2 linked regions of the Aggregicoccus sp. 17bor-14 genome follow. The protein of the gene in region 1 interacts with the protein of each later gene in a pairwise test. Links are inferred from orthologs where the notes say so. Each region holds a gene or a part of one and is shown on either strand. Other genes may lie near its edges.

The links.
Region 2: the proteins of pheT (region 1) and secD interact in binary tests that used the Escherichia coli proteins (3 or more experiments, as listed by UniProt). The link is inferred for Aggregicoccus sp. 17bor-14 from one-to-one orthologs.

What each region holds. Positions count from the first base shown.
Region 1 is NZ_VJZZ01000001.1:48,511-55,136, reverse strand. What follows is about bases 3,557-6,626. They hold pheT (phenylalanine--tRNA ligase subunit beta), read right to left. Parts: upstream 6,270-6,626; coding sequence 3,843-6,269; downstream 3,557-3,842. Other genes in these bases: pheS (phenylalanine--tRNA ligase subunit alpha), read right to left, coding at 6,316-6,626. Also shown: glucans biosynthesis glucosyltransferase MdoH, read left to right, coding at 1-813; FGE12_RS00215 (ATP-binding protein), read left to right, coding at 988-3,174.
Region 2 is NZ_VJZZ01000015.1:13,736-20,287, forward strand. Bases 1,877-4,872 are described here. They hold secD (protein translocase subunit SecD), read left to right. Parts: upstream 1,877-2,486; coding sequence 2,487-4,259; downstream 4,260-4,872. Other genes in these bases: FGE12_RS24140 (ATP-binding protein), read left to right, coding at 1,877-1,968; yajC (preprotein translocase subunit YajC), read left to right, coding at 2,121-2,483; secF (protein translocase subunit SecF), read left to right, coding at 4,287-4,872. In the rest of the region: more of FGE12_RS24140, read left to right, coding at 1-1,876; more of secF, read left to right, coding at 4,873-5,441; FGE12_RS24160 (hypothetical protein), read right to left, coding at 5,527-6,132; single-stranded-DNA-specific exonuclease RecJ, read left to right, coding at 6,403-6,552. UniProt on the Escherichia coli protein: Part of the Sec protein translocase complex. Interacts with the SecYEG preprotein conducting channel. SecDF uses the proton motive force (PMF) to complete protein translocation after the ATP-dependent function of SecA.

The sequences.
Region 1 (6,626 bases):
CTCTTTCCCGTCTGGCCCTCCTTCGACACGCAGGCCGCGATGCGGCTGTGGGCCGTGTCGATGGCGCTGCTGCTGGTCCCGCGGCTCCTCGGCCTGCTGCTCGCGCTCTCGGACTCCGCACAGGCGCGCCAGATGGGCGGACGGGTGAGGCTCGCGCTGAGCGCCGTGCTGGAGACGCTCGTCTCGACGTTGCTCGCCCCGGCGATGATGGTGTTCCAGTCCCACTTCGTGCTCGGCACGCTGCTCGGCTACCGCGTGTCCTGGTCGAGCCAGCAGCGCGACGATGCGTCGCTCACCTGGCGTGAGGCGGCGCGGCGGCATGGCGTGCACACGCTGCTGGGGCTCGCGCTCGGAGCCGCCACGGCCGCCATCTCCACGCGCCTCTTGCTCTGGGCCCTGCCGGTGGTCGGAGGGTTGCTGCTCTCCATTCCGCTGTGCGTGTGGACCGCGCGAGCCACCCTGGGGCGGCTCGCGGCGAGGTTCGGCCTCTTCCTCATTCCCGAGGAGACCGAGGCGCCTGCCGTGCTCGCGCGTGCGCAGGCGCTCACGGCGCGCTCAATGCCTGCGCCCGTGCAGGATGCGCTGGCCCACGTGCTCGAGGACCCGCGCGCCCACGCCGTGCATCTCGCGCTCCTCGTGCAGCACCCCGCCCCTTCCGAGCCCACCTCGCTGCTCCTCGCGTCCGCGCGCCGCAAGCTGCACGCCGGTGAGCGCGAGGCGCTGTCGGCCGCGGAGCGCAAGGCACTGCTCCAGGATGCGGCGACGCTCCGCGATGCGGCGTTGGCTCAGCCCCTCCGCGCGGCCACGCGCTAGCAGCGAGGTGCGAAGCGGCATGCGGCGGTCCCACGTTCCTCGTCGGAATGGGTGAGCAGGCGCTCCGGCGCTTCTGTGCTCCGCAGGTGGGAGGCGCAGCAGGGAGCCGTCGATGCCCGCAGGGTGCATGCCTATCGTACGCACTGGACGTGCCTGGGCCAGGGGTGGAGCGAGATGGCGGAGCGCCTGCAGAGCCACACGCTCACGCAGCAGTACGCCGCCGGGGCGACACGGGACGCTCGCACCCGCGCAGCCGCGCTCGCCGAGAACCTGGCGATTGCAGGCGGCTACGTGCTGCTCGCGTGGGTGGGTGACAAGCTCCGGCTCGACAGGCGGGTCATCCTCTTCTGGCCCGCCGCGGGCTACTCGCTCGCAGTGCTGCTCGTGCGGGGCAACAGCCGCTGGCCCGGCGTCCTGCTCGGCTCGCTCCTCTCGGGGTGGAGCGGGCTCATGCCGACGGGCCCTACGGGAGCCGCGCCGCCCAACTTTGCCTTCGCCCTGCTGACGGGCACGGCCCGCGCACTCTCGACGCTGGCCGGTGCATGGCTCGTGGTCCGGGTGACGGGGACGCGGCGCTGGCCGCGCAGCGTCCAGGGGGTGCTCGTCTTCGCCCTCTTGGCGGGCATCGTGTACCCCGCCATGGCCGCGCTCGCGACCCAGGCCGCGGGGTGGCCCGGGCGCGTGGGCTCCGGCGCACTGGCCTTCCCGCGCGAGCTGTGGCTGTGGTTCGTCGCCAACAGCACGGGGAGCCTGGTGGTCGCGCCGCTGGTGCTCGCCCTGCGCGAGCGCCCCGCGGGACGTCCGGACCGGTCTCACCGCGAGATCGCGCTCACGGCGATGGGCTTCGTCCTCGCAGGCGCGATGTGCCTGGGCTTCACCCGGGAGCGAGCCACCCCCATCCCCCTCGCCTACCCGCTGGCGCCGCTGATGCTCTGGGCCACGCTGCGCTTCGGGGCGCGCGGGGCGGCCCTCAGCAACACGCTCTGGGCGGTGGTGCTGGTGGGAGGCGCCCTGTCCGCCCCGGCCCCCGAGGGCGGCTTCGGGCAGATCTTCACGGAGCTCCACGCGCGGCTCGCGGTGCTCGCCACGGTGGTGCTGGGCTTTGCCGCCGCGTTCGAGGAGCGGCTGCAGCTGCAGAGCGACCTCGAGTCCGAGCGGCGGGGGCTCGAGGCGCGGGTGGCCGAGCGCACGGGAGAGCTCGCGCGCTATCTCTCACTCCTGCACTCGTCGCTGGAGTCCACCGCAGACGGTCTCCTGGTGGTGGACCGCGAGGGACGCATCATTGCCACCAACCACCGCTTCAAGGAGCTGTGGCGCATCCCGGGGGACATCCTGGAGAGCGGCGACGATCAGCGCGCGCTCGACTACGTGCGCGACCAGCTCGCCTCTCCCGCTTCCTTCACCGCGCGCGTGGAGTACCTCTATGCGCACCCGGAGCTCGAGAGCGAGGACGAGGTGCTGCTCATGGACGGCCGCGTCTTCGAGCGCTTCTCGCGCCCCCAGCGCATGGGCGAGGCGATCGTCGGGCGGGTCTGGAGCTTCCGAGACGTGACGCTGCGGAGGCTCGCGGAGGCCGAGCGCAGCAGGCTGTTGGTGGAGGAGAGCCGGGCGCGCCAGGACGCCGAGCGGGCGCTGCACCTGCGCGAGGACTTCCTCCAGGTCGCGGCGCACGAGATGAAGACGCCCGTCACCGCCATGAAGATGCAGCTCCAGCAGCTGGTGCGCCTGGCCTCGGGGCCCGGGCCGGATCCGGCGCGGCTGTTGAGCCTGGCGGCCGCAGCCCTGCGCCCGATGCGGCGCTTCGAGGAGCTGACCGCGCAGCTGCTGGACGTCTCCCAGCTGGAGCAGGGACAGCTCCCCGCCCGCATCGAGCCGCTCGACTTCCGTGAGGTGGTGCAGGAGCAGCTCGACGATCACCGCGAGGCCGCGGTCCGCGCCGGGTCGGAGCTGCGCTTCGAGGACGGAGGCCCTCTCACGGGCGAGAGCGATCGCCGCCACCTCGTGCAGATCGTGTGCAGCCTGCTCTCCAACGCAATCAAGTTCGGCGCAGGCAGCCCGCTCACGGTTCGGCTCGAGGGCTCCAGCGACTGGGTGAGCCTGCAGGTCACCGACCAGGGGATTGGTATCGCGGCGCACGATCAGGAGCGCATCTTCGAGCGCTTCGAGCGGGCGGTGGACTCGCGCCACTATGGCGGCCTGGGCCTGGGGCTGTGGCTCGCGCGGAAGAGCATCGAGATGCTGGGCGGAACGCTGCGCGTGACCAGCACACCGGGCGAGGGCGCCACCTTCAGCGTGCTGCTGCCGCGTCGCCGGGTGACGGCCCCGGTGCAGCCGAGGGACCCGCTCCAGCCTTCCGTTTGAGCCCGCAAAGACGAAGCCCCCGGAACCTTGCGGTTCCGGGGGCCTCGATGGTCGGGGCGACAGGATTTGAACCTGCGACCACTTGCACCCCAAGCAAGTGCGCTACCAGGCTGCGCTACGCCCCGATACGGCTGACTGCGTGTTTCCGACTGCGAAACGGGCCGCCCTTATGCCTCCCGGCGCGTGACGCGTCAAGGGAGAGAAACCGGCCCGAAATCGATTTACTCCTCGTCACCCTCCATCCCCTCGGGATCGAGGTCGGCGGCGTCCTCCTGGGCGTCGATCTCCGCGTGGTTCTCGGGCGGGGCCTCGCCGTTGAGGGCGCTCTTGAGCACCTGGCTCGGCCGGAAGGTCAGCACCCGGCGCGCCGAGATCTCGATCTCCTTGCCCGTCTGCGGATTGCGCCCCACGCGCGCCTTCTTCTGGCGCACCTGGAAGTTGCCGAAGCCGGAGATCTTGATCTTGTCCCCGCGCTCGAGCGTCTCCTTCACGGTGTCGAAGACGAGCTCGACGATCTCCGCCGACTCCTTCTTCGAGAAGCCCACCTTCTCGTAGACGCCTTCGATGATGTCCGCCTTGGTCATGCCTGAGTCCCTGGAGGTACGGAGGAGCGTCGAGATTGACAGTGAAACCGGAGGAGTGTCAACCCTCCGGTTTCACTCACGAATTCAGGCGCGCAGGGCGGCCCCGAGGCGCTGGTTCACCTCGGCGATGATCCGCTGGTGCGCCTCGGTGACCTCCGCGTCGGTGAGCGTGCGCTCGGCCGAGCGGTAGCGGATGGCGTAGGCCACGTTCTTGCGGCCCTCGGGGATGGGCTTGCCCGTGTAGACGTCGAAGATGCTCGCGTCCTCCACGAGTGGCCCGCCCACCTCGCGGATGACCTGGCGGATCTCCTCGTTGCGCAGCTCCAGCGGCACCACCACGGCGAGGTCGCGCAGCACCGCGGGGAAGCGCGGCAGCGGGTGGTAGGCGGGCACCAGCTGGGCGGCCTTGTAGAGCGGCGCCGTGTCCAGCTCGAAGGCGAACACGCCCTCCGGCAGCCCCAGCGCCTTCGTCACGCGCGGGTGCAGCTCGCCCACCAGGCCCGCGGGGCTCGCGTCCGGCAGCAGCACCGTGGCGCAGGCGCGCGGGTGGTAGGCGGGCATCTCCACGGGGACGAAGCGGACGCCCCCCTCCCCGCCTTCGGCGATGCGCAGCGCCTGCAGCAGGGCCTCCACGGCGCCCTTCGCGTCGTAAAAGTCCATGCGCGCGTCCTTCTGCGTCCAGGTGCGCCCGGCGCGCAGGCCCCAGACGAGCCCCGCCACCCGGTGCACCTCGTGCGAGGCCGGGCGCTGACCCTGCCCGCCCGCGGCGTCGCGGAAGTACACGCGGCCCATCTCGTAGAGCGCCACGCGCTCCACCTGGTGGCGCACGCTGCGCGAGAGGTTCTCCAGCAGCCCGCCCAGCAGCGTGGTGCGCATCACCGACTGCTCCACGCTGAGCGGGTTCACCAGCGCGACCGGCGGCTGCGCCTCGCCGAGCACCTGCAGCGTGCGCGGCGCGAGGAAGGAGTAGTTCACCACCTCGTCCAGGCCGTGGCCGGAGAGCGCGGCGCGCACGCGGCGCTCGGCGTCGAAGTGCGCGGGCTCGGGCGCGAGCTCGGCGAGCCCGCGCGGCAGCTTTGCCGGGATGTGGTCGAAGCCGAAGACGCGGGCGATCTCCTCGACGAGGTCCTCCTCGCGCTCCACGTCCACGCGCGCGCGCGGCACCTCGTAGGTCACCTGGCCCTTGCCCTCCTCCATGGCCTTGAAGCCGAGGGCGGCGAGGATGCGGCGGCACTCCTGCTCGGCCACGGGCGTGCCCAAAAGCGCGTCCACGCGCGCGAAGCGCAGCGTCACGCGGCGCGCGGGCGAGGGCTTCGGGTACACGTCCAGCCGGCCCGGGGCGACGGTGCCCCCGCCCAGCTCGGCGATGAGTGCGGCCGCGCGCTCGAGCGCGAGAGGCACCGCGTCCAGGTCCGCGCCGCGCTCGAAGCGGTGGCTCGCCTCGGTGTGCAGTCCGTGGCGCTTCGCCGTGCGGCGCACGCCGGAGGCCTGGAAGTTCGCGCTCTCGATGAGCACGCGCGTGGTGGCGGCGCTCACCTCGCTGTCGCCGCCGCCCATCACGCCCGCGAGCGCCGTGGGGCCCTTCGCGTCGCAGATGAGCAGGTCGTCCGCGTCCAGCGTGCGCGCCTTGCCGTCCAGGGTGGTGAGCGTCTCGCCGGCCTTCGCGCGGCGCACGACGATCTCCGGCCCGGCGACCTTGGCGAGGTCGAAGGCGTGCAGCGGCTGGCCGTACTCGAGGAGGACGTAGTTGGTCACGTCCACCAGGTTGTTGATCGCGCGCACGCCGCAGGCCTTGAGCCGCTCCTGCATCCACTGCGGCGAGGGGCCCACCTTCACGCCCTCGACCACGCGCGCCGCGTAGCGCGGGCAGCGCTCGGCGTCCTCGATGCGCACCTTCACCTGCTCGGCGGTGGGCTTGCCGCCCTCCTTGAAGCTCGGCTGCGGGAGCTTGAGCGGCGCGCCCGTCACCACGCTCACCTCGCGCGCCACGCCCAGGTGGCTGAGCGCGTCCGGGCGGTTCGGGGTGACGTTCACCTCGAGCACCACATCGTCGAGGCCCAGCGCCTCGGCGATGGGGGTGCCGGGTTTGAGCTGCGCCGGGAGGATGAGCAGGCCGCTGCTCTCCTCGGAGAGCGCGAGCTCCTTCGCCGAGCAGAGCATGCCGAAGCTCTCCACCCCGCGCAGCGCCGCCTGCTTGATCTCCACGCCGTTGGGCAGCTTCGTCCCGGCGGTGGCCAGCGGGACCTTGTCCCCGACCTTGTAGTTCTTCGCGCCGCACACCACCTGCAGCAGCGCGGAGCCGCCGATGTCCACCTGGGTGACGGAGAGCTTGTCGGCGTTGGGGTGCTGCACCGACTCCTTGATCTGCGCCACCAGCACGCCGTCGAGCGCGGCACCGGGGCGCTCCAGGCCCTCGATCTCCAGGCCGGCGTCGGTGAGCTTCTTGGCGAGCGCGTCCGTGCTCTCCGGGAGCTGGACGTAGTCTGCGAGCCACTTCTGCGAAATCTTCACGGGTGCGTTCTCCGGTGCGCCTTGGCGCGGCGGTTCGAGGGAGGACTCAGAACTGCTCGAGGAAGCGCGCGTCGTTCTCGAACATCATCCGCAGGTCGTCGATGCGGTAGCGCAGCATCGCGATGCGCTCCACGCCCATGCCGAACGCGAAGCCGGTCACCTGCGTGGGATCGTAGCCGCAGGCACGGAACACGTTGGGGTGCACCATGCCGGCGCCCAGCACCTCGAGCCAGCCGGTCTGCTTGCACACGCGGCAGCCCTTGCCGCCGCAGCTGGTGCAGGAGATGTCCACCTCGGCCGAGGGCTCGGTGAAGGGGAAGAACGAGGGGCGCAGGCGGATCTTCGTCTCGCTGCCGA
Region 2 (6,552 bases), on another replicon or contig:
GGCGGAGGCGAGGCGGAGCTGCGCTACGCCGAGGGCCCTCCACTCGCGCTCTGGGTGCGCGTGAGCGACCGGGGCCCGGGCATCCCCGCGCTCGAGGAGATCCTCGAGGGGCGCTACGACTCGAAGACGGGGCTGGGGCTGGGGATCGCAGGCTCGCGGCGGCTGATGGACCGCTTCAGCGTGCGCTCGGGGCCGGAGGGGACGGTGGTGGAGATGGGGCAGATGCTGCCTGCGGGCCGCACGCCTCCGCAGCCCGGGCAGCTCCACGCCCTGCGGCGGCGCGCGCCGCCGCAGGGGCCGGTGGCGGTGCTGGACGAGCTGGGGGCGCAGAACGCCGCGCTGGTGGAGACGATCGGGGCGCTGGAGGAGCGCCAGGCGGAGCTGGACCGGCTCAACCGCGAGCTGGCCGAGACGAACCGCGGCGTGGTGGCGCTCTACTCCGAGCTGGACGTGCAGGCCGAGGCGCTCAAGCGCGCGAGCCAGCTCAAGAGCCAGTTCCTCTCGCACGTGAGCCACGAGTTCCGCACGCCGCTGCACTCGGTGCTCAGCCTCTCGCGCCTGCTGCAGGACGAGGTGGACGGCCCGCTCACGCCCGAGCAGGCCCGGCAGGTGAAGTTCATCCGCCGCTCCGCCGAGGCGCTGAGCGAGCTCATCGACGACCTGCTGGACCTGGCGAAGATCGAGGCCGGCAAGGCCGAGGTGCGTCCGCGCGCCTTCGGGGTGCCCGAGCTGCTCGCGACCCTGCGCGGCATGCTGCGCCCGCTGCGCAGCGACGACGCGGTGCAGCTCGTCATCGACGAGGCGCCCGGGCTGCCGCTGCTCTACACGGACGAGGGCAAGCTCGCCCAGATCCTGCGCAACCTCGTCTCCAACGCGCTCAAGTTCACCGAGCGCGGCGAGGTGCGGGTAAGCGCGCGCCGCGGCTCGGGCGGCCGGGTGGTGTTCAGCGTGCGCGACACGGGGGTGGGCATCGCCCCCGAGGACCAGGAGCGCATCTTCGAGGAGTACACGCAGATCGCCGGCCCCCACCAGCGCTCGCGCGGCACGGGACTGGGGCTGCCCCTGAGCCGCCGGCTCGCGGAGCTGCTGGGCGGCAGCCTCAGCGTGCACAGCGTGCCGGGCCAGGGCTCCACCTTCACCGCCTCGGTGATGGGGCTCGCGCCGGGCCGCACGGACGCGCCTCCCGAGCTCGAGCTCGCGTGGCGGCTCGAGCCGGGCCTGCAGCCGGTGCTGCTGCTGCTCGGCGAGCCCCCGGGCCCGGGCGAAGCCCTTTCCCCCGAGCCGCCTGCGCTGCGGGAGGCCGGGCTGCAGCTCCTCCCGGTGGCGGGCGAGGAACGCGCGCGGGTGGCGCTCGGGCGGCTGCGGCCCGCGGCGCTGGTGGTGGACCTGGCGCAGGGGCCCGAGGCGCTCGAGGGCGCGCTCGCGCTGCTGCCGGAGGCGGAGGCGGCGCAGGTGCCCTGCTTCGGGCTCGGCGAGGGGGCGCACCCGGGGCTGCGGGTCCTGCCCCGCGAGGCGCTGGCGGACGGCACGCTGCTCGGGCTCCTGCGGCCGCCGCCCCCCACGGCGGCAGGGGAGGCGAGCGCGCACGGGGAGCTGCTCATCATCGACGACGACGAGGTGTTCCGCTACCTGCTGCGGCGCACCCTGGACGAGACGCCCTACCGGGTGCTCGAGGCGCCGGGAGGGCCGGAGGGGCTCGCGCTCGCGCGCTCGCACCTGCCGCGGCTCATCTTCCTGGACCTGGTGATGCCGGGCATGGGCGCCCCCGAGGTGCTGGAGGCCCTGCGCGCGGACCCGCTCACCCGCGATGTCCCGGTGATCGTGCAGTCGGCCAAGCGGCTGGCGCCCGGGGAGCTGACCTCCCTGCTCGCCCGGGCGCAGGGCTTCCTGCCGAAGCAGCACCTGGCGCGCGAGACGGTGCTGCATCAGCTGGAGGGCGTGCTCGGCCCACTCCCCAGGGCGCGCTAGGGCGGGCCCCTGCTGCGGGCCGGGGTAGACCACACCCGGCGCTTCTTGCCCGGGCGGAGGCCTGCTGGTAGAACGCGCCCCTTCCTCTGCCCGGCAGTGTCCAGTCCTGGGCTCTGCAGTGGGCCGTTCCTTCTCTGCGCGACGAGGCGTTTGTGGCAGACAGCTTTCTGATCCTGGCGCAGGCAGCCGGGGGCAACTCCAGCCCCCTCGGCATGCTGCCCATCCTGGTTGCGATGGCCGCCATCATGTACTTCGTGATGATCCGGCCCCAGCAGAAGCAGATGAAGGAGCACCGGACCATGCTCGCCGGGCTCAAGAAGGGCGACGAGTACGTGACCCAGGGCGGCCTCGTCGGCCGCATCTACGAGGTCGCGGATCGCACGGTGACGCTCGAGGTGGCCAGCGGCGTGCGCGTGCGCGTGCTCAAGACCTCGATCGCCGGCCGCTACGCGGTCGAGGCGCCCGCAGCCCCTGCGGCGGCGGTGAAGGTGGAAGACAAGAAGGAGGAGAAGTAAGCGATGGAGCGCTCCTGGTATTGGAAGCTGGCGCTGATCGTCCTGGTGACCCTGGGCACGATTTGGTACCTGACCCCGACCTACTACTCGCTGTTCGTCCTGGACCGGGCCGAGCGCAACAACATCGCGGCGCTGCAGGCGCGGCTGCCCAAGTGGTCGCCGTCCGCGAAGCACCGGGTGAACCTGGGCCTGGACCTGCAGGGCGGCATCCACATGGTGATGCGCGTGGACACCCGCACGGCGCTGCAGAAGCGCACCGAGCGGCGCGGCCAGCAGATCGCCAACTACCTCAACGAGAAGAAGATCGGCGAGGTGACGGCGGACACGGACCCCGAGGCGCTGCGCCTCACGCTCACCGCGAAGGACCCGGCGACCCTGCCCGCGATCGAGAAGGAGGTGCTCTCGAGCTACCAGGACTTCACCGTGGCGGCGCGCGAGGGCAACCGGCTGGTGCTCGCGCCGGATGACAGCCAGGTGAACCGCTTCCGCGACGAGGCGGTGGACCAGGCGATGCTCGTCATCCGCCGCCGCATCGACAAGTGGGGCGTGGCCGAGGTGGACGTGCGCAAGCTGGGCACGGACTCCATCCAGATCTCGCTGCCCGGCCAGCAGAACGCCGAGCAGGCCAAGGAGCTGGTGGGCACCACCGCGCAGCTCGAGTTCCGGCTCGTGGACGACACGGGCACCTTCTTCCAGGACACCTTCCGCAACAGCCCGCCGGCGCCCGAGAGCGGCATCCAGCTGGGCACGGCGGACGGCTTCCCGGCGCTGGTGAGCAAGGACCGCGAGGCGCTGCTCGCCTACGTGAAGGGCAAGGTCCCGCAGGACCGCGAGGTGCTGCTCGAGTGCCAGGAGGGGCAGGGCGCGAAGAAGGGCGACTGCGCGAGCTACGCCACCTACCTGGTGGACAAGAACGTGCCGCTCACGGGCGAGAGCCTCGCGGGCGCGGACGCCTCCATCAGCCAGCTGCAGGAGCCGGAGGTGAGCATCACCTTCGACGCGGCCGGCGCGCGCGAGTTCGAGAAGCTCACCGAGCAGTGGGTGGGCCGGCGCATGGCGATCGTGCTGGACGAGAACGTGCACTCGGCGCCGCGCATCAACGAGAAGATCCCCGGCGGCCGCGCGCGCATCACCATGGGCCGCGGCGCGGGCACCAGCATGGATCAGCGCCTGCAGGAGGCGAACACGCTGGCGCTGGTGCTCAAGGCGGGCGCGCTGCCGGCGCCGGTGACCACGGGCGAGATCCGCCAGGTGGGCGCGAGCCTCGGTGACGAGCTGATCAAGAAGGGCGGCCTCGCGGCGCTGGTGGGCCTGGCGCTCGTGGTCATCTTCATGGCCGTCTACTACAAGAAGTCGGGCCTCATCGCGGACGTGGCGCTGGTGCTCAACGGCCTGCTCATCCTCGCGGGCCTCGCCTTCTTCAACGCGACCCTCACGCTGCCGGGCATCGCGGGCTTCGTGCTCACGCTGGGCATCGCGGTGGACGCGAACGTGCTCATCAACGAGCGCATCCGCGAGGAGCTGCGCCACGGCAAGACCGCGCGCCAGGCGGTGGACCAGGGCTACGACCGCGCCTTCTGGACCATCTTCGATGCGCACGTGACCAGCCTCATCGCGGGCTTCATCCTCTTCATGACGGGCACGGGTCCGGTGCGCGGCTTCGCGACGACGCTGATCGTGGGCCTCATCGCCTCGCTCTTCACCTCGATCGTGGTGACGCGCACCATCACCACGTACTTCATCCACGGCCGCAACGCGCAGACGGTGTCGGTCTAACCGCCGCAGGCCCGAGGACACGCGAACATGCAAGTGCTCAAGCGCGACACGCACATCGACTTCATCGGCAAGCGCAAGATTGCCGTCTACATCTCCTCGCTCATCAACCTCGCCATCCTGGTGGGGCTCGCCATCTGGGGCTTCAACTTCGGCGTGGACTTCGCCGGCGGCACGGTGGTGGAGCTCAAGTACAACCACCCGGTCAGCGCGGCGGACGTGCGCAAGCGCGCCGAGGCGGCGGGCCTGCACGACGTGTCGGTGCAGAACATCGGGGCGGCGAGCGAGAACTCGTTCCTGCTGCGCCTGGGCGGCGTGACCCAGCTGACGGAGGAGGGCGCGGCCAAGGCGCGCACCGCCATCCAGGGGCTGGGCAACATCAAGAGCGTCTACCCGGACGTGGCCAACGGCATCGTGAACTTCCGCTCGACGCAGCCCGTGGATCCCAAGGCGGCGCGCGAGGCGGTGGCCTCCACCGGCGTGGGCGTGAAGGAGGTTCGCTCGCTGGGTGAGGCGCAGGGCGGCGGCTTCGACTACCAGGTGGTGGCGAGCGGCATGGCGGAGCGGATCACCGCGGCGCTGAGCCAGGGCCTGGACAAGCCGGACTTCGAGACCCGGCGCGTGGACTACGTGGGCCCGCAGGTGGGCAAGCAGCTGCGCAACCGCGGCATCATGGCGCTGCTGTACTCGATGGTGGCCATCCTCGTGTACGTGGCGTTCCGCTTCGACTTCAAGTTCGGCCCGGGCGCGCTGCTCGCCATGCTCCACGACGTAATCATGGTGTGCGGCTACTACCTGGTGAGCCGCCACGAGTTCAACCTGACCTCCATCGCCGCGCTGCTCACCATCGTGGGCTACTCGGTGAACGACACGATCGTGATCTACGACCGCATCCGCGAGGACATGGCGAAGTACCGCAGCAAGAGCCTCGCCGAGGTCATCAACATCGCGGTGAACGACACGCTCTCCCGCACCATCCTCACCTCGGGCGTGACGGCGCTCTCGCTCATCGGTCTGCTCATCTTCGGCGTGGGCGAGATCTGGGACTTCGCCATGGCGATGCTGGTGGGCATCGTGGTGGGCACCTACTCGTCCGTGTACATCGCGAGCCCGCTCACCATCTGGCTCGACGAGCGCGCGCACGCGAAGCAGCAGCGCGCGCAGATCAGCGCCAAGGCGGCCTAGCTCCTCCGGGTGCCGGGGTGCTGTTCGCCCGAGGGCCTGCCGAACCCAGCGCGGGTTCGGCGGGCCCTTTGCCTTTTTGCGGACCCTAGAAGCGCGCGCCCAGGGTGAGCGCGGCGTCGAAGAGGCCGCCGTCGGGGCCGCTCTGCGCGAGCGCCGCATCCGCGAAGGCCTGGTTGAGCAGCACGCGGAAGGTGGCGCGCACCCCGGCCGTGAGGGCGCCCGCGTTGAACTCGAGCCCTGCCGCGAGCGGCACCTCCTCCATGAAGTCGCTCACGTAGAGGCCGTTGGCCTCGCCCGCCACGTGGACGTAGGTGGCGCCCAGCCCCGCGCCGATGAAGGGGCGCACGCGCTCGAGGAAGGGCGGCGAGAGCTTGATGAGGCTCGCGCCGCCGTTGCGCAGGAGGGTGGGGGCGTCGCCCGAGGCGAAGCGGTTGTCGTCCACCGTCTGGCGCGAGCCCTCGTAGCCCAGCTCCACGCCGAGGAAGTCGTAGGGCTGGAAGTTGAGCACGGCGCCCCAGGTGGGGCCGGGGTGGGTGAAGGCGCCGAGGCTGCCGGTGTAGTCGCCCGCGCCGCCCTTCACGAAGACGTTGAAGTCGCCCTGCGTGCTGGCGGCCGCCGGCGCGCTCAGGGTCAGGGCCAGCGCCAGGGCGGGGAGGGCGCCCGCTGCGGCCCGCAGGTTTGCGCTTCCCATCCGGTTCTCCTGGCTAGAGGGGGTCGAGCCGACTCGCACTGGGGGCGAGGCGGAAGGGGGCTTCCCCGCACAAGCTGTGCACGGCGCGCGGCGCCGCACGGGCCTGTGCGCGGGGCGAGCGGGCGGCAAGAGGGCAGGGGGGCGGACGGGCGGGCGGGCAAAAAGAGCGGCGGGCTGTCAGGGACCCGCGCTAGCCTTGGGGCGCAAGAGGACTGGGGAGGGGGCAGGCGACCAGGCCCCCCACGGCTCCCACGCGAGGACCGCAAGCACGTGCGCTGGCTATTGCCGGAGGTGACGCAGGACCAGGCCGCGAAGCTCGCGGCGGCGCTGCAGCTCCACCCGCTGCCCGCGCGCGTGCTGGTGAACCGCGGCTACCAGACCCCGGAGGCGGCGCACGCCTTCCTCGCGGACGGGCTCGCG